DNA from 4 places in the Streptomyces pallidus (ex Mingjun et al. 2026) genome. Region 2 is predicted to be linked to each of the others. Evidence: riboswitches for the same ligand, from Rfam matches in the RefSeq annotation. Region 2 holds a riboswitch; each other region holds the start of a gene.
What was found. A riboswitch is a leader RNA that binds a small molecule or an ion and turns the genes downstream of it on or off. The one in region 2 is predicted to bind cobalamin.
Positions count from the first base shown of each region.

Region 1: it holds a riboswitch for cobalamin, as region 2 does, so the genes downstream of both, ACSHWO_RS04135 (ABC transporter substrate-binding protein) here and ACSHWO_RS11925 (ribonucleoside-diphosphate reductase subunit alpha) in region 2, are expected to answer to the same signal.
Region 3: it holds a riboswitch for cobalamin, as region 2 does, so the genes downstream of both, ACSHWO_RS32795 (5-methyltetrahydropteroyltriglutamate--homocysteine S-methyltransferase) here and ACSHWO_RS11925 (ribonucleoside-diphosphate reductase subunit alpha) in region 2, are expected to answer to the same signal.
Region 4: it holds a riboswitch for cobalamin, as region 2 does, so the genes downstream of both, ACSHWO_RS10910 (energy-coupling factor ABC transporter permease) here and ACSHWO_RS11925 (ribonucleoside-diphosphate reductase subunit alpha) in region 2, are expected to answer to the same signal.

Region 1 is NZ_CP196181.1:996,440-1,001,963, reverse strand. Features, by position in the region: gene ACSHWO_RS04155 (sigma-70 family RNA polymerase sigma factor) at 1-207, opposite strand, end outside; gene ACSHWO_RS04150 (bifunctional 4-hydroxy-2-oxoglutarate aldolase/2-dehydro-3-deoxy-phosphogluconate aldolase) at 428-1,090, shown strand; gene ACSHWO_RS04145 (PfkB family carbohydrate kinase) at 1,203-2,192, shown strand; tRNA gene ACSHWO_RS04140 (tRNA-Trp) at 2,239-2,315, shown strand; cobalamin riboswitch at 2,399-2,535, shown strand; gene ACSHWO_RS04135 (ABC transporter substrate-binding protein) at 2,572-3,564, shown strand; gene ACSHWO_RS04130 (FecCD family ABC transporter permease) at 3,561-4,658, shown strand; gene ACSHWO_RS04125 (ABC transporter ATP-binding protein) at 4,655-5,467, shown strand.
Region 2 is NZ_CP196181.1:2,794,516-2,800,039, forward strand. Features, by position in the region: gene ACSHWO_RS11905 (carbon starvation CstA family protein) at 1-529, shown strand, start outside; gene ACSHWO_RS11910 (YbdD/YjiX family protein) at 526-729, shown strand; gene ACSHWO_RS11915 (Uma2 family endonuclease) at 793-1,374, opposite strand; gene ACSHWO_RS11920 (GNAT family N-acetyltransferase) at 1,453-1,950, shown strand; cobalamin riboswitch at 2,017-2,139, shown strand; gene ACSHWO_RS11925 (ribonucleoside-diphosphate reductase subunit alpha) at 2,287-4,698, shown strand; gene ACSHWO_RS11930 (ribonucleotide-diphosphate reductase subunit beta) at 4,698-5,524, shown strand, end outside.
Region 3 is NZ_CP196181.1:7,340,947-7,346,470, forward strand. Features, by position in the region: gene gap (type I glyceraldehyde-3-phosphate dehydrogenase) at 1-165, shown strand, start outside; gene ACSHWO_RS32790 (hypothetical protein) at 504-824, shown strand; partial or broken gene ACSHWO_RS32795 (5-methyltetrahydropteroyltriglutamate--homocysteine S-methyltransferase) at 876-1,428, opposite strand; cobalamin riboswitch at 1,431-1,553, opposite strand; gene ACSHWO_RS32800 (3-hydroxybutyryl-CoA dehydrogenase) at 1,776-2,648, opposite strand; gene aceB (malate synthase A) at 2,645-4,234, opposite strand; gene aceA (isocitrate lyase) at 4,273-5,524, opposite strand, start outside.
Region 4 is NZ_CP196181.1:2,567,338-2,572,861, reverse strand. Features, by position in the region: gene cbiQ (cobalt ECF transporter T component CbiQ) at 1-227, opposite strand, end outside; gene ACSHWO_RS10915 (energy-coupling factor ABC transporter substrate-binding protein) at 231-581, opposite strand; gene ACSHWO_RS10910 (energy-coupling factor ABC transporter permease) at 586-1,278, opposite strand; cobalamin riboswitch at 1,307-1,504, opposite strand; gene ACSHWO_RS10905 (flavodoxin family protein) at 1,837-2,592, shown strand; gene ACSHWO_RS10900 (AMIN-like domain-containing (lipo)protein) at 2,650-3,180, opposite strand; gene ACSHWO_RS10895 (SsgA family sporulation/cell division regulator) at 3,328-3,735, opposite strand; gene ACSHWO_RS10890 (hypothetical protein) at 3,912-4,238, opposite strand; gene ACSHWO_RS10885 (L-serine ammonia-lyase) at 4,518-5,524, opposite strand, start outside.

The sequences.
Region 1 (5,524 bases), 1.8 Mb from region 2:
GCTGTCGTCCGCGCGGAGGGTGCCCAGACCGTCGAGCGCGCGCAGCATCGTGTCCTGCACGACGTCGTCCACGTCGACTGACCCGTTCAGGGCACGCCCGACGACGTTGTAGACGAGCGGCAGGTAGGCGCCGACCAGCTCGTCCTGCGCGCGGGGATCGCCCGCGCGGGCGGCCGCGACCAGCTCTGCCGTGTGCTGTGTAGTCATATGAGGTTCCCTGTCCGTACCGGCGGTCGATGATGCCCGATACCTGGGAGACCGTCGAGCAGCGGCCGGATAACAGTTATTCGGAGGAAGTTCTCGAAAACCGGTTTCGGACGGGCGGGCGGGTCGAGGCGCTGGGCGGCCCCGTCGGGACCCCGGCTTCTGCAGAACCGGCGACAGGCCAGGGCGGGCCCGATAGGGTCTGCGCAAGGAGTTCCGTCGCGTGGAACGACCGGGGGGTCGCCTCGTGTCCTGCCATCCTTACGCAGCCCTCGCCGCCCAGCGACTGCTACCGGTGCTGCGCACTCCGGGGGCGGACGACGCCGTCCGCCGGACCGCAGCCCTGCTGGCCGCCGGCTGCCGCGTGGTCGAACTGACCACCACGACCCCCGGTTGGGCGCGGGCCGTCGCCCGGCTCGCGCCGCTCGCCGACGCGCACGGCCGCCCCGCGATGATCGGGGTCGGCACGGTCACCGCAGCCGCGCAGGCGGAGGCCGCCCTGGACGCCGGCGCCGCCTTCCTGGTCTCCCCGTACCCGGCCCCCGAAGTCCGGGACACCGCCGCCCGACGCGGGGCGGTGTTCGTCGAGGGCGGCTTCACCCCCGGCGAGATCGCCGCCGCGGTGCGGTACGCGGGCGCCGCCAAGGTGTTCCCGGCGCACCTCGGCGGCCCCGGCTTCATCCGCTCCCTGGCTGCGGTGCTCCCCGCGGCCCTCCTGCTCCCGACCGGCGGCATCCGGCCCGCCGAGGTCCGGGACTGGCTCGACGCCGGGGCCGCGGCCGTCGGCATCGGCAGCGGCCTGCCGGACGATCCCGCGGAACTGGCCGCCGTCTTCGCGGAGCTGGCGGGCCCGTGCTGCGCCGCCTGCCGGGGGACGGGCCGCTGAGATGCCGGGCGGGTACGCGGACGGTGGCGCGGGGGGTACGGGCGGCGGCCCGGACGACGGAGTGGCCGGCGCCCCTGTCGGCGCGGGGATCGGAGCCGCGGACGAAGGGGCCGTGGCCGGCCCCCGGTACGACGTGGTGGTCCTCGGCGAGGTCCTGGTCGAGATCCACGCCGACACCGCCCTGAGGGCGGTCGCCGACGGCACCCCGGCCCGCATCTCCTACTCCGGCGACGCCCTGAACGCCGCCGCGGCGGCCGCGGCGGCGGGCGCCCGGACCGCCCTCCTCGCCGTCGTCGGGGACGACGAGCTCAGCGTTCCGCTGCTGCGCCGGGTCGCCGAACTCGGCGTGGACACCGCCCACGTCCACCGGGCCCCGCGGCCCAACGGGGCCTACCTGCTGGCCGCCGGCACCGCAGGCGCCCGCGAGTTCGTCTACTGGCGTACGCACAGCGCCGGATCCACCCTCTCGCCCGGGCACGTGGAAGCCTGGCGGAGCGTGCTCACCGGAGCCGGGGCCCTCATCACCAGCGGGATCACCGGGGCCCTGTCGGCCGGCAGCGGCGAGGCGGTGGTGGCCGCCGCCGAGACCGTGCACCGGGCCGGCGGGCACGTCTCGTACGACCCCAACTTCCGGCCCCGGCTGACCGGCCGGGCCGCCGCCCGGCAACTGCTGGCGCGGGTCGCCCCGCTGACCGGCCTGCTGAAGACCTCCTGCCCCGACGACGCGCTCGCCCTCGTGGGCACCGCCGACCCCGGCGCCGCCGCGGCCCGTTACCGCGCGCTGGGCGCCCGTACGGTCGCGGTCACCGCGGGGGCGGACCGGCTGCTCCTGGACGACGGGACGCTGGCCGAGTACCACTGCGTGCCCGTCAACCCGGCCCCGGTCGACGCCACCGGGGCCGGGGACTGCTTCACCGGCACCGTCACCGCCCGGCTCGCCCTCGGCGACAGCCTCGCCGACGCCGTGGCCCACGGCATCGCCGCCGCGTCCCTGTCGGTCTCCGGGCGGGGCGGCACCGGCCGCGTCCCGACGTTCGCCCAGACCGCGGCCCTGGCCGCCACCCACCGCCGGCGCCGCGCCCCGGGGGACACGCACCCTTAATCGAGTGGATCTTCTCGCCGCGGCATGGCATGGTTGTCCCCATCGAAGGGGTGTAGCTCAGCTGGTCAGAGCGTCGGTCTCCAAAACCGAATGTCGCAGGTTCGAATCCTGTCGCCCCTGCCACGGTGAACCGGTGGTTCACGTGTGAAGGCCCAGGTCCGGGTTGGCGGAGCTGGGCCTTCGTCATGTCACCGCGCGGTCCGCGGCGTCTGGCAGACTGGTGTGGACCAACTCGGCGGTGCAGGACAGGAAACCGGTGCGAATCCGGTGCGGTCCCGCCACTGTGACCGGCCCGCCTCCCGCGGGCCGGAAGCCAGATACTGACGCGCCGCCTCTTCACGTCGACCAGGGGACGAGGATCCCCCGGAGAGGCTTCGCCATGCCGCGTTCCCGCGCCCTGCTGCGCGCACTCGCCCCGATCACCCTGCTGGTACCGCTCGCCGCCTGTGGCGGGTCGAGCGGGGCCGGACAGGGCGCCGCCCCGGGGACGGCCGCCGCGCCCGGGTTCCCGTACACCACCGCCAACTGCGGTGTCACCAGCACCTACCAGGCGCCGCCGCAGCGGGCCGTCACCATGAACCAGCACGCCACCGAGCTGCTGCTCGCGCTCGGCCTGCAGGACCGGATGGCCGGGACCGCCTACCTGGACGACGCGGTGCTTCCCGCGTACAAGCCCGCCTACGACCGGATCAAGGTGCTGGCGAAGGAGTACCCGTCCAAGGAGGTGCTCCTCGGCGCCAACCCGGACTTCGTGTACGGCGGTTACTCCAGCGCCTTCGACAAGGCGCAGGGCCGCGACCGCGAGGCGCTCGCCGGGGCGGGCATCAACACCCGGCTCAGCGTGGAGTACTGCACCGACGGCCCGGTGGGCCTGGAGCAGCTGAAGACCGAGATCACCGAGGTCGCCCGCACCTTCGGGGTGCCCGAGCGGGGCGAACGGCTCATCGCGGAGCAGCAGCGCCGCATCGACGCCGTCACCGCCCGGGTCAAGGACAGGGGCCGGCCCTCCGTCTTCGTCTACGACTCCGGTCAGGACAGCGCCTTCACCTCGGGCGGCCACGGCATCGGCAACGAGATCGTCTCCCTGGCCGGCGGGACGAACACCTTCGCCGACCTGGGGGACACCTTCGGCGACGTGTCGTGGGAGAAGGTCATCGAGCGCAAGCCCGAGGTCGTCCTCATCTACGACTACGGGGGCACCACCGTCGAGGCGAAGAAGCAGCGCCTGTTGAACGATCCGGCGCTCGCGGAGGTTCCAGCGGTCAAGAACCGGCGGTTCGCCGTGCTGCCGCTGTCCTCGGCCGTCCTCGGCGTGCGCGTCGCCGACGCCGTCGAGGCCCTGGGCCGCCAGCTCCACCCCGACGCCCCGTGACCCGCCCCCGTACGGGCCCTGCCCGGCGTCCGCCCGTCGCCGTGGTCCTGCTCGTCCTGGCCGCCGCGCTCCTCGCGTCGGCCGTGGCGGGGCTGGCCCTGGGGCCGGTCCGGATCGCCCCCGGGCAGGTGCTCGACCTGGTGCTCCGCGGACCCGGGCCGGGCGGCGGGGCGTTCGGCTCCATCGTGTGGGACGTGCGGATGCCGCGGGTGCTCCTCGGCGCCGTCGTCGGGGCCGGGCTCGCGGTGGCCGGCACCGTCCTGCAGGCCCTCGTCCGCAACCAGCTCGCCGACCCGTTCCTGCTCGGCGCCTCCTCGGGTGCCTCGGCCGGCGCGGTCCTCGTCATCGTCCTCGGGGCGGGAGCCGGCACCGCCGGGACGGCGGGCGCGGGCGCCCTCGCAGGTCTCGCCGGTATCGCGGGCGGGGCCGGGGTGCCGGCGGCCGCGTTCGCCGGGTCGATGTGCGCGCTCGTCGCCGTGTACGCGATGGCCCGGCGCGGCGGGAGCATGACGACCGGGCGGCTGGTCCTCGCCGGCGTCGCCGTCCAGTACGTCCTGTCCGCGCTCACCAGCCTGGTGCTCGTCCTCGCCGCGCGCCCCGACCAGGTGCGGTCCGTCCTCTTCTGGACCCTGGGCGGCCTCGGCGGCGCCCGCCCGGACGAACTGGCCCTGCCCGCGGCGGTGCTGGCCGCCGGCACCGCCCTGCTGACCGCCCTCGCCCGGCCGTTGGACCTGCTGCTGGCGGGGGAGGAGGGTGCGCACACCCTGGGGCTGGACGCGGGCCGCTTCCGCGCCGCCGTCTTCGTCCTCGTCTCCCTCGTCGTCGGGGTGCTCGTGGCGTACAGCGGGGCGATCGGCTTCGTCGGGCTGATGGTGCCGCACGCCGCCCGGATGGTCGTCGGGGCCGCGCACCGGTCCCTGCTGCCGGTCGCCGCCCTCGGCGGGGCGGTGTTCCTGCTCCTGGCCGACCTGATCGCGCGCACGGCCGCGGCGCCCGAGGAGATACCGGTCGGCGTGGTCACCGCGCTGGTCGGCGGACCGTTCTTCCTGTGGATGCTGAGGCGTTCCACGCGCACCGAGGGGCTGCCGGCATGACCGCGGACGGGCGGGCGCACCCGCTGGACCTCACCGTCGACGGCGTGGGCTACACCACCGGCGGACACACCCTGCTCCACGGAGTGGACCTCACCGCCCGGCCCGGCGAGACGGTCGGCGTGGTCGGCCCCAACGGCAGCGGCAAGACCACGCTGCTGCGCTGCGTGTACGGCACCCTGCGGCCCACCACCGGCCGTGTCCTGCTGGACGGCGCGGACGCGGCGGCGCTCGGCGTCAAACACCGGGCCCGGCGCACCGCGGTCGTCCCCCAGGACGCGACCGGCCTGCTCGGACTGACCGTCCGCGAGGTCGTCGCCATGGGGCGCAGCCCGCACAAGCGGTTCTGGGAGCAGGACGGCCCGGACGACGCCCGGCGGGTCGCCGAGGCACTGGAGACCGTGGGCGTCGCCGCGTTCGCGGACCGCCGCTTCGACGAACTGTCCGGCGGCGAACGCCAGCGCGCCCTCGTGGCCCGCGCCCTGGCCCAGGACCCCGGCCTGCTCGCCCTGGACGAGCCGACGAACCACCTCGACGTCCGCTACCAGCTGGAGCTCCTGGCCCTGGTGCGCGCCCTGCCCGCCACCGCCGTCCTCGTCCTCCACGACCTGAACCTGGCCGCCGCCTTCTGCGACCGCCTGTACGTCCTGTCGGCCGGCCGCGTGGCCGCCTCGGGCCCTCCGCCCGAGGTCCTGACGGAGGACCTGCTGGCCGAGGTGTACGGGGTACGGACCCGGATCGGCGTCCACCCGGCCACGGGCGTCCCGAACGTCGTCTACCTTCCCCTGGACGCGCAGCCGGCGGCCCGCTGACCGGGACCGTACCGGAACCGGCAGGACGCGGCCGTGCTCCGCCCGGCGGGGAGCACG
Region 2 (5,524 bases):
CCCGCTGTTCGGCATCGCGAACCAGCTGCTCGCCGCGGTGGCCCTGGCCGTCTGCACGACCCTGCTGGTCAAGTCCGGTCGGCTCAGGTGGGCCTGGGTGACCGGTGTGCCGCTCGCCTGGGACGTGGCCGTCACCCTCACCGCCAGCTGGCAGAAGGTCTTCTCGGACGACGTGAAGGTCGGCTTCTTCGCCCAGCGCGACAAGTACCAGGACGGCATCGACGCCGGCAAGGTGCTCGCACCCGCGAAGAACATGGACGAGATGCACACGGTGGTCCTCAACGCCACCGTCGACGGCGTCCTGTCCGCGCTGTTCGCGGTCCTGATCGTCATCGTGCTGCTGGACGCGGCCCGCACCTGCGTCCGCGCCGTCCGCAGCCCCGAATCGGTCCGGCTGACCGAGGTCCCGTGGACCGAGTCGAGGATCATCGCTCCGGCCGGGCTCCTCGCCACCCCGCAGGAACGGGCCGAACTCGCCGCCGCCGGCCTCGACTCGGGCGGCGGCCGCACGAAGGAGCCCGTGGCGTGAGCGGCGGCGCGGTGCGCGGCGCGCTGGCGAAGGCGCGGTTCTACCTGCGGGAGTTCTCGGGCGAGGCGGCGTACGACCGGTACGTCGCGCACGCCCGCTCCCACGACCCGGGCGCCGAGGTCATGACCCGCCGCGCCTTCGAACGCGCCCGTACGGACGCCCGCGAGGCGGACCCCCGCTCGGGCTTCCGCTGCTGCTGAGCGATGCGCTTGCGCGAGAAGGGCCCACCGGATCGCCGGCAGGGCCCTTCTCATACCGCGGGGTCAGCGCACCCAGTCCTTGAGGGGATCGGTCTGGAGCGTGATGCCAACGGGGTCGGGCAGCTCGATCTCCTTGCCAAACGGCACTGTGCGCACGTTCTCGTATCGTGGCCCGCTGGGCTCGCTGTGGACGGACATCTCGCACTTGGCCCGATCGATCAGCAAGTAGACGGGAATGCCGGCCTCCGCATAGGCGCGGGGCTTCTCCCGACGGTCCCGGCGGTCGGTGTCAGAGTCCCACGAGGTCACTTCGACAACCATCAGGACAGGGTCTGGGTCACACCAGTCACCCTGCCCCACGAACGCCTGGCTGGGCGCCAGCACGCCATCCGGAATGGCCCGCCCAGCACGATATCGATCGACCTTGATGCCCTGGTTGTGCAGGAAGAGTTCAGGTCGGTGCTGCATGCAGACCCTCAGCAGCCACTGGATGATCATCCCGTGGTCCCCATCCGGCATCGCCTTGACCCCCAGCTTCCCGCCGATGAACTCCAGCCTCAACCCCTCGATCTCGCGGGCGGCTATCCGGGCGAGGGTTTCGAACTCTTCAGTCAGGATCTGGGGACGTTCGGTCATCACGGTCATGCCTCGCTCGCCTTCCTCGACGGTGCTGCTTCCGACGATAGCGCCGGGCGCCCGCCCCCGTCCGGCACACTCGGCGGCATGGACATCGACATCCGCGTCGCCGCGACCGCCGAGTACGAACGACTGGGAGAGATCACCGGGCAGGCCTACACCGGCGACGGGCTGCTCGACCGGAACGAGGACGACAGCTACCTGAACGTCCTGCGCGACGTGGCCGGCCGGGCCGGCCACGGCGAGGTGCTCGTCGCCGTCCGGGGCGGGGAGGTGCTCGGCGGGGTGACCTTCGCCCCGCCCGGGAGCCCCCTCGCCGACGTCGCCGGGCCGCACGAGGCCGAGTTCCGGATGCTGGCCGTGGCGCCCGAGGCGCGCGGCGCGGGCGTCGGAGAGGCCCTCGTACGGGCGTGCATCGGGCGGGCCCGGGCCCTCGACGGGGTCACCGCGCTGACCCTGTCCACCCAGCCTGCGATGCGCGGCGCCCAGCGGATCTACGCCCGCCTGGGCTTCGTCCGCACCCCGGAACTGGACTGGTCCCCGATCCCCGCACTGACCCTGCTCACCTACCGACTGGAGCTGTGAGGCCACGCTCAGCAAAGGGGCGGACACAACATCTAGGGGGTCACACAGAAACCTCCCCCCACATGTATGCTCATCCTCGCTGTCGCCGCAGGGGAATCCGGTGCGAATCCGGAACTGTCCCGCAACGGTATGAAGTACACCCATCGGTGTCACCGAAGTCCGACGACCTGCCGACAGTGCGCCCGGCTCGACCGAACCGGGTGCCGACCACGTCCGGGCCCCGCGGTAGGGCCGGTGGACGCCGCGCGGTGCTGCCCTGACGGGCCCTTGCCCGCGCGCGCCCGCTCGCGCCCGCACCGCCGCCGTCCCGGAGCCGAGCGAGGGAGAGCTCCCCCCGTGACCATCGCGCCTTCCGCACCGCGCGCCGAGTCCGACCCGTCCGACAACGGAACTGAGGGGGGCCCCGGGGCCGCGCTGCTGCGCACCCTCACCGAGCTGACCGCCGACCTTCCCGACACCGACCCCGGCCGGGTCGCCGCCGCCGCCCTGCGCGGCCGCAGCGCGGCCGCCGACGAGGCCGAGCTGCGCGGGCTGGCCACCGAGGCCGCGGCCGGTCTGATCTCCGAGGACCCGGCCTACTCCCGGCTCGCCGCCCGCCTGCTGACGATCGCCGTCGCCGAGGAGGCCGCGGGCCAGGGCGCCACCTCCTTCTCCGCCTCGGTCGAGGTCGGCCACCGCGAGGGCCTGATCGCCGACCGCACCGCCGAGTTCGTCCGGCTGCACGCGGCCCGCCTCGACGCGCTGGTCGAGCACACCCTCGGCGAGGGCGCCGACGACCGCTTCGGCTTCTTCGGCCTGCGCACCCTGCACAGCCGCTACCTGCTGCGCCACCCGATCACCCGCCAGGTCATCGAGACCCCGCAGCACTTCATGCTGCGCGTGGCCTGCGGCCTCGCCGAGAACGACGGCATCGAGGCGGTCGAGGAAGTCGCCTCCCTGTACCGGCTGATGAGCCGCCTGGACTACCTGCCGTCCTCCCCCACGCTCTTCAACTCCGGCACCCGGCACCCGCAGATGTCCTCCTGCTACCTGCTGGACTCCCCGCTGGACGAGCTCGACTCGATCTACGACCGCTACCACCAGGTCGCGCGCCTGTCGAAGCACGCCGGCGGCATCGGCCTGTCGTACTCCCGCATCCGCGCCCGCGGTTCGCTGATCCGCGGCACCAACGGCCACTCCAACGGCATCGTCCCGTTCCTGAAGACCCTCGACGCCTCCGTCGCCGCCGTGAACCAGGGCGGCCGCCGCAAGGGTGCCGCCGCCGTCTACCTGGAGACCTGGCACGCGGACATCGAGGAGTTCCTGGAGCTGCGCGACAACACCGGTGAGGACGCCCGGCGTACGCACAACCTGAACCTGGCGCACTGGATCCCGGACGAGTTCATGCGCCGCGTGAACGCCGACGGCGAGTGGTCGCTGTTCTCCCCGGCCGACGTGCCCGAGCTGGTGGACCTGTACGGCGACGAGTTCGACGCCGCCTACGTCAAGGCCGAGCAGGCGGGCCTGGCCAAGAAGACCATGCCGGCCCGCGAGCTGTACGGCCGCATGATGCGCACCCTCGCGCAGACCGGCCAGGGCTGGATGACCTTCAAGGACGCCTCCAACCGGACCGCGAACCAGACCGCCCTGCCGGGCACGGTCGTCCACTCCTCCAACCTGTGCACCGAGATCATCGAGGTCACCAACGACGGCGAGACGGCCGTCTGCAACCTCGGCTCGGTCAACCTCGGCGCGTTCGTCCTCGCCGAGACGGGCGAGATGGACTGGGAGCGCCTGGACGAGACCGTCCGCACCGCCGTGACCTTCCTCGACCGGGTCGTGGACATCAACTTCTACCCGACCGAGGAGGCCGGCCGCTCCAACGCCAAGTGGCGCCCGGTGGGTCTGGGCGCCATGGGCCTCCAGGACGTCTTCTTCAAGCTGCGCCTGCCCTTCGACTCCGCCGCGGCCAAGGCCCTCTCCACGAAGATCGCCGAGCGGATCATGCTGGCGGCCTACGAGGCCTCCGCCGACCTCGCCGAGAAGCACGGCACCCTCCCGGCCTGGGAGCAGACCCGTACCGCCCAGGGCGTGCTGCACCCCGACCACTACGGTGTCGAGCTCACCTGGCCGGAGCGCTGGGACGCGCTGCGCGCCCGGATCGCGACGACCGGCATGCGCAACTCGCTGCTGCTGGCCATCGCGCCGACCGCGACGATCGCCTCGATCGCCGGCGTGTACGAGTGCATCGAGCCGCAGGTGTCCAACCTGTTCAAGCGCGAGACGCTGTCGGGCGAGTTCCTCCAGGTCAACGGCTACCTGGTGGAGGACCTGAAGAAGCTCGGCGTGTGGGACGCCCAGACCCGGGAGGCGCTGCGCGACTCCTCCGGCTCGGTCCAGGGCTTCAGCTGGATCCCGGCCGAGGTCCGCGAGCTGTACCGCACGGCGTGGGAGATCCCGCAGCGCGGCCTGATCGACATGGCGGCGGCCCGTACGCCGTACCTGGACCAGTCGCAGTCGCTGAACCTGTTCATGGAGACGCCGACCATCGGCAAGCTGTCGTCGATGTACGCGTACGCCTGGAAGCAGGGCCTGAAGACCACGTACTACCTGCGCTCGCGCCCCGCGACGAGGATCGCGCGCGCCGCGTCCGGCACCGCCGTCCCGGCCGCCGTCCCGGCGACCGCCACGCCCCTCCCGCAGGCCCTCGACGCCGAGGCGCTGGCCTGCTCCCTTGAGAACCCCGAGTCCTGCGAGGCCTGCCAGTAATGAGCTCCACCGACAAGAACCTCCTGGACCCGGGCTTCGAGCTGACGCTCCGCCCGATGCGCTACCCGGACTTCTACGAGCGCTACCGGGACGCGATCAAGAACACGTGGACGGTGGAGGAGGTCGACCTCCACTCGGACGTCGCCGACCTGGCGAAGCTGACGCCCGCCGAGCAGCACATGATCGGCCGGCTGGTGGCGTTCTTCGCGACGGGCGACTCGATCGTGGCGAACAACCTGGTCCTGACGCTGTACAAGCACATCAACTCCCCGGAGGCGCGCCTGTACCTGTCGCGCCAGCTGTTCGAGGAGGCCGTGCACGTCCAGTTCTACCTGACGCTGCTCGACACCTACCTGCCCGACCCGGACGACCGGGCGGCCGCGTTCGCCGCGGTGGAGAACATCCCCTCCATCCGCGAGAAGGCCCAGTTCTGCTTCAAGTGGATGGACTCGGTCGAGAAGATCGAGCGGCTGGAGACGAAGGCCGACCGCCGCCGCTTCCTGCTGAACCTGATCTGCTTCGCCGCGTGCATCGAGGGCCTGTTCTTCTACGGTGCCTTCGCCTACGTGTACTGGTTCCGGTCGCGCGGTCTGCTGCACGGCCTGGCCACCGGCACCAACTGGGTGTTCCGCGACGAGACCATGCACATGAACTTCGCGTTCGAGGTCGTGGACACGGTCCGCAAGGAGGAGCCCGACCTCTTCGACGACGAGCTCCAGCAGCAGGTCACGGACATGCTGAGGGAAGCCGTCGAGGCGGAGCTGCAGTTCGGCCGCGACCTGTGCGGTGACGGCCTGCCGGGCATGAACACCGAGTCGATGCGCGA
Region 3 (5,524 bases), 4.5 Mb from region 2:
GCGCTGGTGTCGTCCGACATCGTGGGCAACCCCGCCTCGTCGATCTTCGACTCGGCCCTCACCCGCGTCGACGGCCGCCACGTCAAGGTGGTCGCCTGGTACGACAACGAGTGGGGCTTCTCCAACCGAGTGATCGACACCCTCACCCTCCTCGCCGCCCGCTGACGCGGGTCGAGCCGGGCCTCCGCGGGGCAGACCGTCCCGATGCCCCCGCGGACCGAGCGGGTTCCCGACTGCCGACGAGGCAGCCGGGAACCCGCTTTTCGCATGCGGTCGCCGCGCGCGGAGGGCGTCGGCGTCCGGGTGCGGGACCCCTCACGTAGCGCACGCCACGCCGGGCGGCCCACCCGCCGCGGAGCAGACGCCTCGGCACACGCCCGCAAGTCCCGCGGCGACCTGTGCCTGCCGCGCCTCACCGAGACCGCCCGGATCACCGGCCACATGTACCTGCGCGGCTTCGGGCACGGCGTCAACCTCGGTGTGGAGAAGCGCGGCGGTGAGACGTGGCTGCGGACCGAGATCGCGCGCCCGACCTCGTCCTGGAGGCCGGCGCCACCCCGGCGACGGGGGCCACCCCGCAGGTGCGCCTGACCACCGTCGCCGGCACGGCCTTCCTCCAAGCCCGCGGCCAGATCACCGGCACCTTCACCGCCGACACCAGGACCGGTACGCGCCCGGCCGACTGCGCCCGCCCGGTCTGGTACGTGCGCGCCACCGCGGCCCGCGACAACAGCCAGGGCATCAACGCCTGCCGCCTCGACATCAACTCCGCAAACCCCGTCACCTGGGTGCAGTTCGACAACGTGCAGACGATCTGGCGCTGACCCGCCGCCGGTCCGGGGGGCGCGCGGCGGCGCCCTCCCGGACCGGGGCCGTCAGGACGCGCCCAGCTCCGCGCGGACGGTGCGCGCGGCCGCGACCAGGTGCTCCAGCGAGGCGCGGGTCTCGGGCCAGCCGCGGGTCTTCAGACCGCAGTCCGGGTTGACCCACAGCCGCTCCGCCGGAATGGCTTCGAGTCCCCCGCGCAGCAGGGCGGTCGCCTCGTCCGTGCTCGCACGCGGGGTTGTGGACGTCCCACACCCCGGGGCCGGCCTCGCGGGGGTGGCCGTGGGCCGCGAGTTCCCGCGCGACCTGCATGTGCGAGCGGGCCGCCTCCAGGCTGATGACGTCCGCGTCGAGGTCGTCGATGGCCCGGACGACGTCGCCGAACTCCGCGTAGCCCATGTGGGTGTGGACCTGGGTGTCCGGGCGGACCCCGCCCGTGGTGAGCCGGAACGCCCCGGTCGCCCACTCCAGGTACGCGGCGCGGTTGGCCGCCCGCAGCGGCAGGGTCTCGCGCAGCGCGGGCTCGTCGACCTGGATGACGGAGGTCCCGGCCGCCGCCAGGTCGTTCACCTCGTCGCGCAGCGCCAGGGCGACCTGCCGGCCGGGGCGATCCACCCGGCGGACACCTACTGGCCGTCGCTTCCCAGGCCCCTGCGGACCCAGTGCGTGTGACGGCGGTCGTTCCCGCTCACCGCTGCGGGGCAGTCCCGGATTCCCACCGGGTTCCCTCTTGCGACGCATCCCGCCTGGCGGACGGGGCGAACCAGCTGCCCGGCCAGCCTACGGGGTCCCACGCCGGTCCCGGAGGCCTTGTCCCTGATCCGGACGGGGAGACGGGACGCACCGCGGCCCCGGGCGGGCAGCGCGACGGGGGTGCGGCGGACACCACTCCGCTGCACCCCCGCACCCGCGCGGCCGGGCCCCTCAGCCCGGCGGCACCACCGGGCCCCTCATCGGTCCCGGTCGTACGTGTGGAACCCGCGGCCGGACTTGCGGCCCAGCCGTCCTGCCTGCACCATCCGCTGGAGCAGCGGCGGCGGGGCGTAGAGGGGTTCCTTGAACTCGTCGTAGAGGGCTTCCGCAATGGCGGCGACGGTGTCGAGCCCGATCAGGTCGGCCAGTCTGAGCGGTCCCATGGGGTGGGCGCAGCCCAGCTCCATGCCGGCGTCGACGTCGGCGGCGGTGGCGAAGCCGGATTCGGCCATGCGAACGGCCGAAAGCAGGTAGGGGACCAGGAGGGCGTTGACGACGAAACCGGCCCGGTCCTGCGACCGGACCACCGTCTTGTCCAGCGTCTCGCGGGCGAACGCCTCCACCGTCTCCACGGTCTCCCGGGCCGTGTGCAGCGAGGGGACGACCTCCACCAGCGGCAGGACGGGGACGGGGTTGAAGAAGTGCAGCCCGACGACCCGGTCGGCGCGGCCGGTGGCCATGGCCAGGCGCATGACGGGCAGGGAGGAGGTGTTGGTGGCGAGGATCGCCTCCGGATCGGCGACGATCTTGTCGAGGGCGGCGAAGGTCGCGGTCTTGACCGCCGCGTCCTCGGTGACGGCCTCGATGACGAGCTGCCGGTCGGCGAGGTCGTCGAGGGTGCCGGAGAAGACGAGCCGGGTGAGGGCGTGCTCGGCGGAGATCCGGTCGGTCTTGCCCCGCTGGACGGCGCGTTCGAGTGAGACGGCCACGCGTTCGCGGGCCGCCCGGGCCGCGGCGTCGCCGGCTTCGCAGACGACGGTGTCCAGGCCGGCCCGAGCGCAGACCTCGGCGATTCCGGCGCCCATCTGCCCACCGCCGACCACCCCGACCCTGCTGACGGCGGCGCTCACGACCGCACGTCCGTCCGGACCAGGTGGCGGGTGTAGGCGTCGGCGGTGAAGAAGGCCGGCAGGTCCCGTCCGAGTGCGGTGCGCTCCAGCACCGCCCGGGCCTGGGGGACCAGGGCGCCGGGCCGTTCCGCGGCGAGTGCCGCGCACTCCGCGTCGAGGACGGCGAGTACGGCGTCGCGGTCGACGGAGCGGTGGCGCAGCCACTGCCAGAGCTGGGTCCGGGCGACCTCCGCGGTCGAGGCGTCCTCCAGCCGGCCGTGGAGGGCCACCACCCCCTGTCCGCGCAGCCAGGCCTCGACGCAGCGCAGGGCGACGGCGACGTCGGCGCGGACGCCCTCCCGCGTGGGAGGGCCGCTGGAGCGGCGGACCGCGAGGAGGTCGGCGGCGGTGACGGCGACGTCCTCGCGGGTGCGGTCGAGCTGGTGGGGGCGGTCGCCCAGCACCCCGTCGAAGACCTCGCGGCAGACCGGGACCAGGCCCGGGTGGGCGACCCGGGAGCCGTCGAAGCCGTCCTCGGCCTCCCGTTTCTCGTCCAGGCGCACCCTGGCCAGGGCGGCCTGCTCGGCCGTCGGGTCCTCGCCCGGCAGGTGGGCGGCCGTGGCGCCGATGGCGTGGGCGCCGCGCCGGTGGCAGGTGCGCACCAGCAGCTCGGTGTAGGCCCGCATGAAGGGGGCGGTCATGGTGATCGCGGCGCGGTCCGGCAGCTGGAAGTCCGTGCGGTGGCCGAAGGTCCTGATGACGCTGAACAGGTAGTTCCAGCAGCTGGCGGTCAGGCCCGCGCTGTGCTCGCGCAGTTCGTGGAGGATCTCCTCCATCTCGAACGCGGCGGTGACCGTCTCGACGGTGACGGTGGCGCGGACCGTGCCGCGGGGGATGCCGAGGAGGTCCTGGGCGAGCCGGAACACGTCGTTCCAGAGTCTGGCCTCGTAGCGGTTCTCCAGCTGGGGGAGGGAGAAGTACGGTCCGGAGCCGGCGTCGACCTGCCGTCGGGCGCAGTGGAAGAAGTACAGCCCGAAGTCGACCAGCGAGGCGGACGGGGCACGTCCCTCGACCCTCAGGTGCTCCTCGGCGAGGTGCCAGCCGCGGGGCCGCACCATGAGGGTCGCGGGCCGCGCGACGAGGCGGTGCCCCCTGCCCCCGGGCGTGGGCGGGTCGACGCGCCGCCGGCAGGCGTCGAGCAGACTCAGCTGGCCGCCGATGACGTTGTCCCAGGTGGGGGCGGTGGCGTCGGCGAAGTCCGCCGTCCATACGTGGGCGCCGGAGTGGAGCGCCTGGACGGCCGTCCGCCGGTCCGGCGGGCCGGTGATCTCGACCCGGCGGTCTTCCAGGCCCGGGGCCGGCGGGGCGACCCGCCAGTGCGGGTCCGCGCGGACCGCGGACGTGGCGACGGGGAAGTCGAGGGGCGTGCCCGTGACCAGGCGGCCCGTCAGGCGGCGGCGTTCCTTGAGGACGTCCTCGCGGCGGTGTGCGAAGGCCGCGTCGAGGGCGCCGACGAAGTCGAGCGCCTCCGGGGTGAGGACCTCGTCGTGGCGGTCGCCCGGCGCCGCGAGGACCCGGACCCGGTGCGTGATGGCGGTGGTGGACATGCGGTCTCCTGAAGGGGGCGGAGCGGGGGGCGGGTGGCCTAGTGGAACTGCTCCTCCTCCGTGGAGCCGGCGAGCGCGGTGGTGGAGGACCCCGGGTTGACGGCGGTGGAGACCAGGTCGAAGTAGCCGGTGCCGACCTCCCGCTGGTGCCGGACGGCGGTGAAGCCGTGCTGCTGGGCGGCGAACTCCCGTTCCTGGAGGTCGACGTAGGCGGTCATGCCGTGCTCGGCGTAGCCACGGGCGAGGTCGAACATGCCGTGGTTGAGGGAGTGGAAGCCGGCCAGGGTGATGAACTGGAACTTGTAGCCCATGGCGCCGAGTTCGCGCTGGAACTTGGCGATCTCGTCGTCGTCCAGGGCGGCCTTCCAGTTGAAGGAGGGCGAGCAGTTGTAGGCGAGCATCTGGTCCGGGAACTCGGCGTGGACCGCCTCGGCGAACTCGCGGGCCTGCGCCAGGTCCGGGGTGCCGGTCTCGACCCAGAGCAGGTCGGCGTACGGGGCGTAGGCCAGGCCGCGGGCGATGACCGGGGCCATGCCGCCGCGCACCCGGTGGAAGCCCTCCGCCGTGCGCTCCCCGGTCGTGAACCGCGCGTCGCGCTCGTCGACGTCGCTCGTGAGGAGGGTGGCGGCGAGGGCGTCGGTGCGGGCGATGACCAGGGTCGGGACGTCGGCGATGTCGGCGGCGAGCCGGGCCGCGTTGAGGGTGCGGACGTGCTGGGAGGTGGGCACGAGGACCTTGCCGCCGAGGTGGCCGCACTTCTTCTCGGAGGCGAGCTGGTCCTCGTAGTGGATGCCGGCCGCGCCCGCCGCGATCATCGCCTTCGTCAACTCGAAGGCGTTGAGCGGGCCGCCGAAGCCGGCCTCGGCGTCGGCGACGATCGGGGCCAGCCAGTCGGTGGTGTCGCCCGCGCCCTCGGCGGTGGTGATCTGGTCGGCGCGCAGCAGCGCGTTGTTGATCCGGCGCACCACCTGCGGCACGGAGTTGACCGGGTAGAGGCTCTGGTCGGGGTAGGTGTGGCCGGCCTGGTTCGCGTCGGCCGCGACCTGCCACCCCGAGAGGTAGATCGCCTGGAGGCCGGCCCTGACCTGCTGGACGGCCTGGCCGCCGGTCAGCGCGCCGAGGGCGTGGACGTAGTCCAGCTCGTGGAGTTGCCGCCACAGCCGCTCGGCGCCGCGCCGGGCCAGGGTGTGCTCCTCGCGGACGCTGCCCGACAGGCGGACGACCTCCTCGGCCGTGTAGGTGCGCTCGATGCCCGCCCAGCGCGGGTCGGTCGCCCACCGCTCCTCCAAC
Region 4 (5,524 bases), 230 kb from region 2:
GTGAAGCAGAAACCGAGCGGGATCCGGAAGGCCCGCCACAGCTGCCGCCCGGCGACCCCGGCCGGCCCGAGGAGCACGGCGAGGGTCGCGGCGGCCACGAGCGGTCCGCCGGGCCAGGGCGGCAGGCACAGGGCGCTGATGGTCAGACCCAGCCCGAGCAGCGCCTTCTCCAGCGGATGGCGGCCCCGCCAGCGACTGCTGTGCGCGGCCACGTCGATCGGCAGCACCGGCTACGACTCCGGGGTGGGAGCCGGGGCGTCGCCGCCCGCCGCCGCGGCGGCCGCGCCCTGGCGGCGGCCCCGGCGGACGCCGAAGTAGTACGCGAGCACGCCCGCGCCCAGCGCCGCCTGGAGGGCGAACAGGGCCGACTCGACCTCTCCGGACGGGGGCTCGTAGAGCGGGGAGAACCAGGGCTCGTAGTCCGGCTTCAGTTCGGTGATGGCCGCCTCCGCCTGTGCGTCGGCACCCGTGAACGGTTCCTCCTTGCCCTCGCCGAGGCCGAGGGCGAGGGGCAGTACGGCCAGCGCCGCCACCAGGAGCAGCAGCAGAACGTTGATCTTCGTGTTCCGGCTCGGGTTCATCGCGTCACACCGCCGTCTTCTGCTCGGAGCGGCCGCTGAGCTTGGCGACGCCCAGCCGGACCAGGTCGGACTTGCTGGACTGCATCAGCAGCCGCATCACGAGGACGGTCAGCAGGCCCTCGCTCACGGCGAGCGGGATCTGGGTGACGGCGAAGATGCCGCCGAACTTCGCGAGCGCGCCGAGGAAGCCCGTGCCCGGGTCCGGGAAGGCCAGCGCCAGCTGGACCGAGGTCACGCAGTAGGTGACGAGGTCGGCGAAGAAGGCGCCGAAGAACACGGACACCATCAGCGGGGCGTTGCACCGCCGCAGCAGCAGGTAGGCGCAGTAGCCCGACCAGGGTCCGGCGATGGCCATGGAGAAGACGTTGGCGCCGAGCGTGGTCAGTCCGCCGTGTGCGAGCAGCAGCGCCTGGAAGAGGAGGGTGATCGTGCCGAGCACCGCCATGATGGGCGGCCGGAACAGGATCGCGCCGAGCCCGGTCCCGGTGGGGTGCGAGCAGCTGCCCGTCACCGACGGGATCTTCAGTGCGGACAGGACGAAGGTGAACGCGCCGGACGCGCCGAGCAACAGGGTGCTCTCGGGGTTGGCCTTCACCTCGCGGGTGAGGGCGCGCACCCCGTGGACGACGAAGGGGGCGGACGCGGCGCCCCAGGCGACCGCGTGCCAGGGGGGCAGGAAGCCCTCGGCTATATGCATGAGTGGGAGACCTCTCCAGCACCTCGTGGATGGACAACGCGCCCTGGCCGGTCTCCTGGCTCACGGGTACTGATGCCCTGGCTCCGCCTTCCCGGGCGGTGCGGGTCCCTACCCGCGCTGCCCAGTGGCTTTCCCGCAGGAGTGGAGCCGGACTTCCCGTTCACAGTGGCGAGGGCCGCACCGGTCTTGCACCGGTTTCCCGTACACCAAGGCCTGATGACCCTAGTCCGCCCCGCGGACCCGTAACAACCCGGCTCCGGCGCGCCTGTTGGGCCCGGAGATTCCGCTTCGGGCCGGCGGCGTACCGGTGTGCTCGGGGGCGGACGGGCGAAACGACGGCAGGGGCGCGGAAGTTCTGGCCCGGTCAGCCGTCGGGGGCGGACCGGCGCGTGCTGGGGCGCTCTTCCGTTCATGCGCTCCAACCGGCGCCGCCGGGGCGTGCGCGGGGTGCGGCCGGGAGCGGTGGCATGGGCGTCCGACCGGGAGGGGGCCGGGAGCGCCCCCCGGACGGGCGCCCTCCGGTCGCCGTGGGGCCCGGCGTCGCCGCAGGCTGGGAGGGTGGCCGCCGAACACGACACCGCGAACCCGCAGCGGGGGACGGACGCCGGGGCGTTCGACTACTCCGACCTGACCGCCGTCTACGTCAACTGCACGCTCAAACGCTCGCCCGAGACCAGCAACACGGAGGGTCTGATCACGCGCAGCCGGGCCGTCATGGAGGCGGCCGGCGCCCGGACCTCCCTGATCCGCGCCGTCGACCACGACATCGCCACCGGGGTCTGGCCGGACATGACCGAGCACGGCTGGGAAACCGACCAGTGGCCGGTCCTGTACAGCCAGATCATGGACGCCGACATCCTCGTCCTGTGCGGGCCGATCTGGCTCGGCGACAACAGCTCCGTCATGAAGCAGGTCGTCGAGCGGCTCTACGCCTGCTCCTCGATCCTGAACGAGAAGGGCCAGTACGCCTACTACGGGCGCGTCGGCGGTGCGCTGATCACGGGCAACGAGGACGGCGTGAAGCACTGTGCCATGAACGTCCTCTACAGCCTCCAGCACCTCGGATACGCGATCCCGCCGCAGGCCGACGCCGGCTGGATCGGCGAGGCCGGTCCGGGCCCCTCCTACCTCGACCCGGGCTCCGGCGGACCGGAGAACGACTTCACCAACCGGAACACGACGTTCATGTCGTGGAACCTGATGCACCTGGCGGCCCTGCTCAAGCGCTCCGGCGGCATCCCCGCCCACGGCAACCAGCGCTCGGCCTGGGACGCCGGCTGCCGCTTCGACTACCCCAACCCCGAGCACCGCTGACGGCCAGGCGGTACGGCCGGACGGTCGCAGGGCCGTCCGGCCGTACGGGGGCTCGACTCAGCCGCAGCACACGCTGCGGTGCGCGACGTCCAGCACGAACCGGTCGGGCGAGCGCAGGGTGAACGAGGTGTACGACGGCCTGCTGTCGAAGGCGGCGCCGAAGGTGACGTACCCCTCGAAGTCGCCCGTCATGGCGAAGCCCTTCAGGGCGGGCAGGTCGATCGTGGCGAGCTTCGGCCCGCGGTAGGCGCTCTCGCCGGAGCGCAGGTGCGCGTCGGCGGGGTGCAGGCGGATCTGGAGGAAGTGCTTCCCGGCCAGCGGGACGGGCTCGCCCGACCCGTCCCGGTACAGCCTCGGGACGCGGGTGACCTCGACGTCGGGGACACGTCCCCGCAGGTCGACGACGATCCGGTCGTACGCGCAGTGCCCGGCCCAGCGGGCGTTCACGACGAGCGGGAGGGCGGTGCGCCCGGCCGCCGCGGCGGCCGGGGCCGGGGCGGTGGAGGCGGGCGCGGCGAGGGCGATTCCGGCGGTGAGGAGGGCCACCGTGGCAAGGGCCACGGTCTGCCGGCGGCGGAGGTGGTTCATGACGTCCCCCCTGGTTCTCAAGAGACGGGGACCTGTGTCACTGCCGGAGACACTCCCTGCGCGCCGATGGTTGCGGCGAAACCGACCAAAATTCTCATTCCGCTGAAATCGCCCGAACCGGCACCTCGTGGACGGGGGGTCGGCGCGTCACCTGATCAGGAGGCCGTCCAGCTCCGCGTCGAGGTCGTAGTGCCGCTGCTCCTCGCCCCTGGGCACCAACTCCACCAGCCGCCGGCACAGCGCCCGGACGTCCTTGGCCCGGGCGGAGACCGCACAGCTCTGCTCGCCGTTGCTGAAGGCCAGGTACACCCGCGGCTCGCTGCGGCGCCGACGGGGCCATACCCGGATGTCGCCCGCGCCCGTGGCGCACGCCTCCCCGTCGAGCAGGAGGTCCCGCGAGAACACCCGGCGCGCCAGGTGTCGGCCCGCCCCCTGGAAGTCCAGGGCGAGCTCCCAGGGCCGGTCGGAGCGGTACGTGAAGGCCGCCTGCAGCGGGACGGGCTCGGGGGCGGCCTCCAGGCGGACGGGGAGGACGCGGTGCTCGATGACGGCCACGGCCGGTTCCCCTCCCTTCGGGGTGTGACGGGGGACTCGCCAAGCTAGTCCACCCCCGGGCCCGCACCACCGGGTCGAAAGTCCCGGGTCCGGGGGTCCCCGGACCCGTCCTCGCACAGGAACGGGAACGGGCCCGCCCTCCGGCCGGAGGACGGGCCCGCAGGGTCACCGGGCGGCTACGGGACGGGCTCGACCGGGACGGGCGAGACGACGAGCGGAACGTTCCCGTTGCTCTGCCCGACGGTCGCGGAGTCGGTTCCGGCCAGCTGGACACCGTTGCTCTGGTTGGTCGCCCCGGAGCCGGTGGCGACCTGCTGGGTGGTCGAGGAGTTGCCGGCGTTGGAACCGAGGACGCCACTGCCGAAGATCTCGGCCGCGGCCGCGTTCGACGAGATGCCCGCCCCGGCTCCGCTGTCGGCCTCGGCGGTGCCCGAGCAGAGCAGGGCGGCGAGAGGGAGCGCGGCGAGCGCGGCGATCACGCGGGCGCTACGGGTGCTTGCCATGGTGAGGTCCTCCGTAGGGGAAGGGGCTGCGGTCCACGGCGGTTGGCCGGCCGCCGGGGTGGGGCCGCGACGTCACGTGATCACCCTTGCGCACCGGACCACCCCGTACCACCCCCAGCCCCCACGGTTCGCCCTGAAGCGTGATCAATCCACGTCAAACCTCAACGTCCGGGAAAATCCGGGCGGTTGCCGCAGGTCGGGCGAGTGGCTGCCGGGAAACGCACGGGACCCCGGGCGCCGCGGCGCCCGGGGTCCCGTCCGTACGGAGACCGGGTCAGGTCAGCACTCGATGACGTTGACGGCGAGGCCGCCGCGGGCCGTCTCCTTGTACTTGACCTTCATGTCGGCGCCGGTCTCCTTCATGGTCTTGATGACCTTGTCCAGGGAGACCTTGTGGCTGCCGTCGCCGCGCATGGCCATCCTCGCGGCAGTGACCGCCTTGACCGCCGCCATGCCGTTGCGCTCGATGCACGGGATCTGGACCAGGCCGCCGACCGGGTCGCAGGTCAGGCCCAGGTTGTGCTCCATGCCGATCTCGGCCGCGTTCTCGACCTGCTCCGGGGTGCCGCCCAGGACCTCGGCCAGGGCGCCCGCCGCCATCGAGCAGGCGGAGCCGACCTCGCCCTGGCAGCCGACCTCGGCGCCGGAGATCGAGGCGTTCTCCTTGAACAGCATGCCGATCGCGCCCGCGGCGAGCAGGAAGCGGACCACGCCGTCCTCGTCCGCGCCCGGCACGAAGTTCACGTAGTAGTGCAGGACGGCCGGGAGGACGCCCGCGGCGCCGTTCGTGGGGGCCGTGACGACGCGGCCGCCCGCCGCGTTCTCCTCGTTCACCGCCATCGCGTAGATCGTCGTCCACTCGCTGCGGTGCAGCAGCGGGTCGCCCTCGGTGCGCAGCTGGCGCGCCGTGGCCGCCGCGCGGCGCTTGACCCGCAGGCCGCCGGGGAGGATGCCCTCGCGGGACATGCCGCGCGAGACGCAGGCCTGCATGACCCGCCAGATCTCCAGCAGGCCCTCGCGGATCTCCTCCTCCGTGCGCCAGGCCTTCTCGTTCTCCAGCATCAGCGAGGAGATCGACAGGCCGGTCTCCTTGGCCAGGCGCAGCATCTCGTCACCGGAGCGGAAGGGGTACTTCAGCACCGTGTCGTCGAGCTTGATCCGGTCCTCGCCGACCGCGTCCTCGTCCACCACGAAGCCGCCGCCGACCGAGTAGTAGGTCTTCTCCAGCAGGGGGGCGCCCGAGGCGTCGTACGCGAAGAGGGTCATGCCGTTCGCGTGGTAGGGCA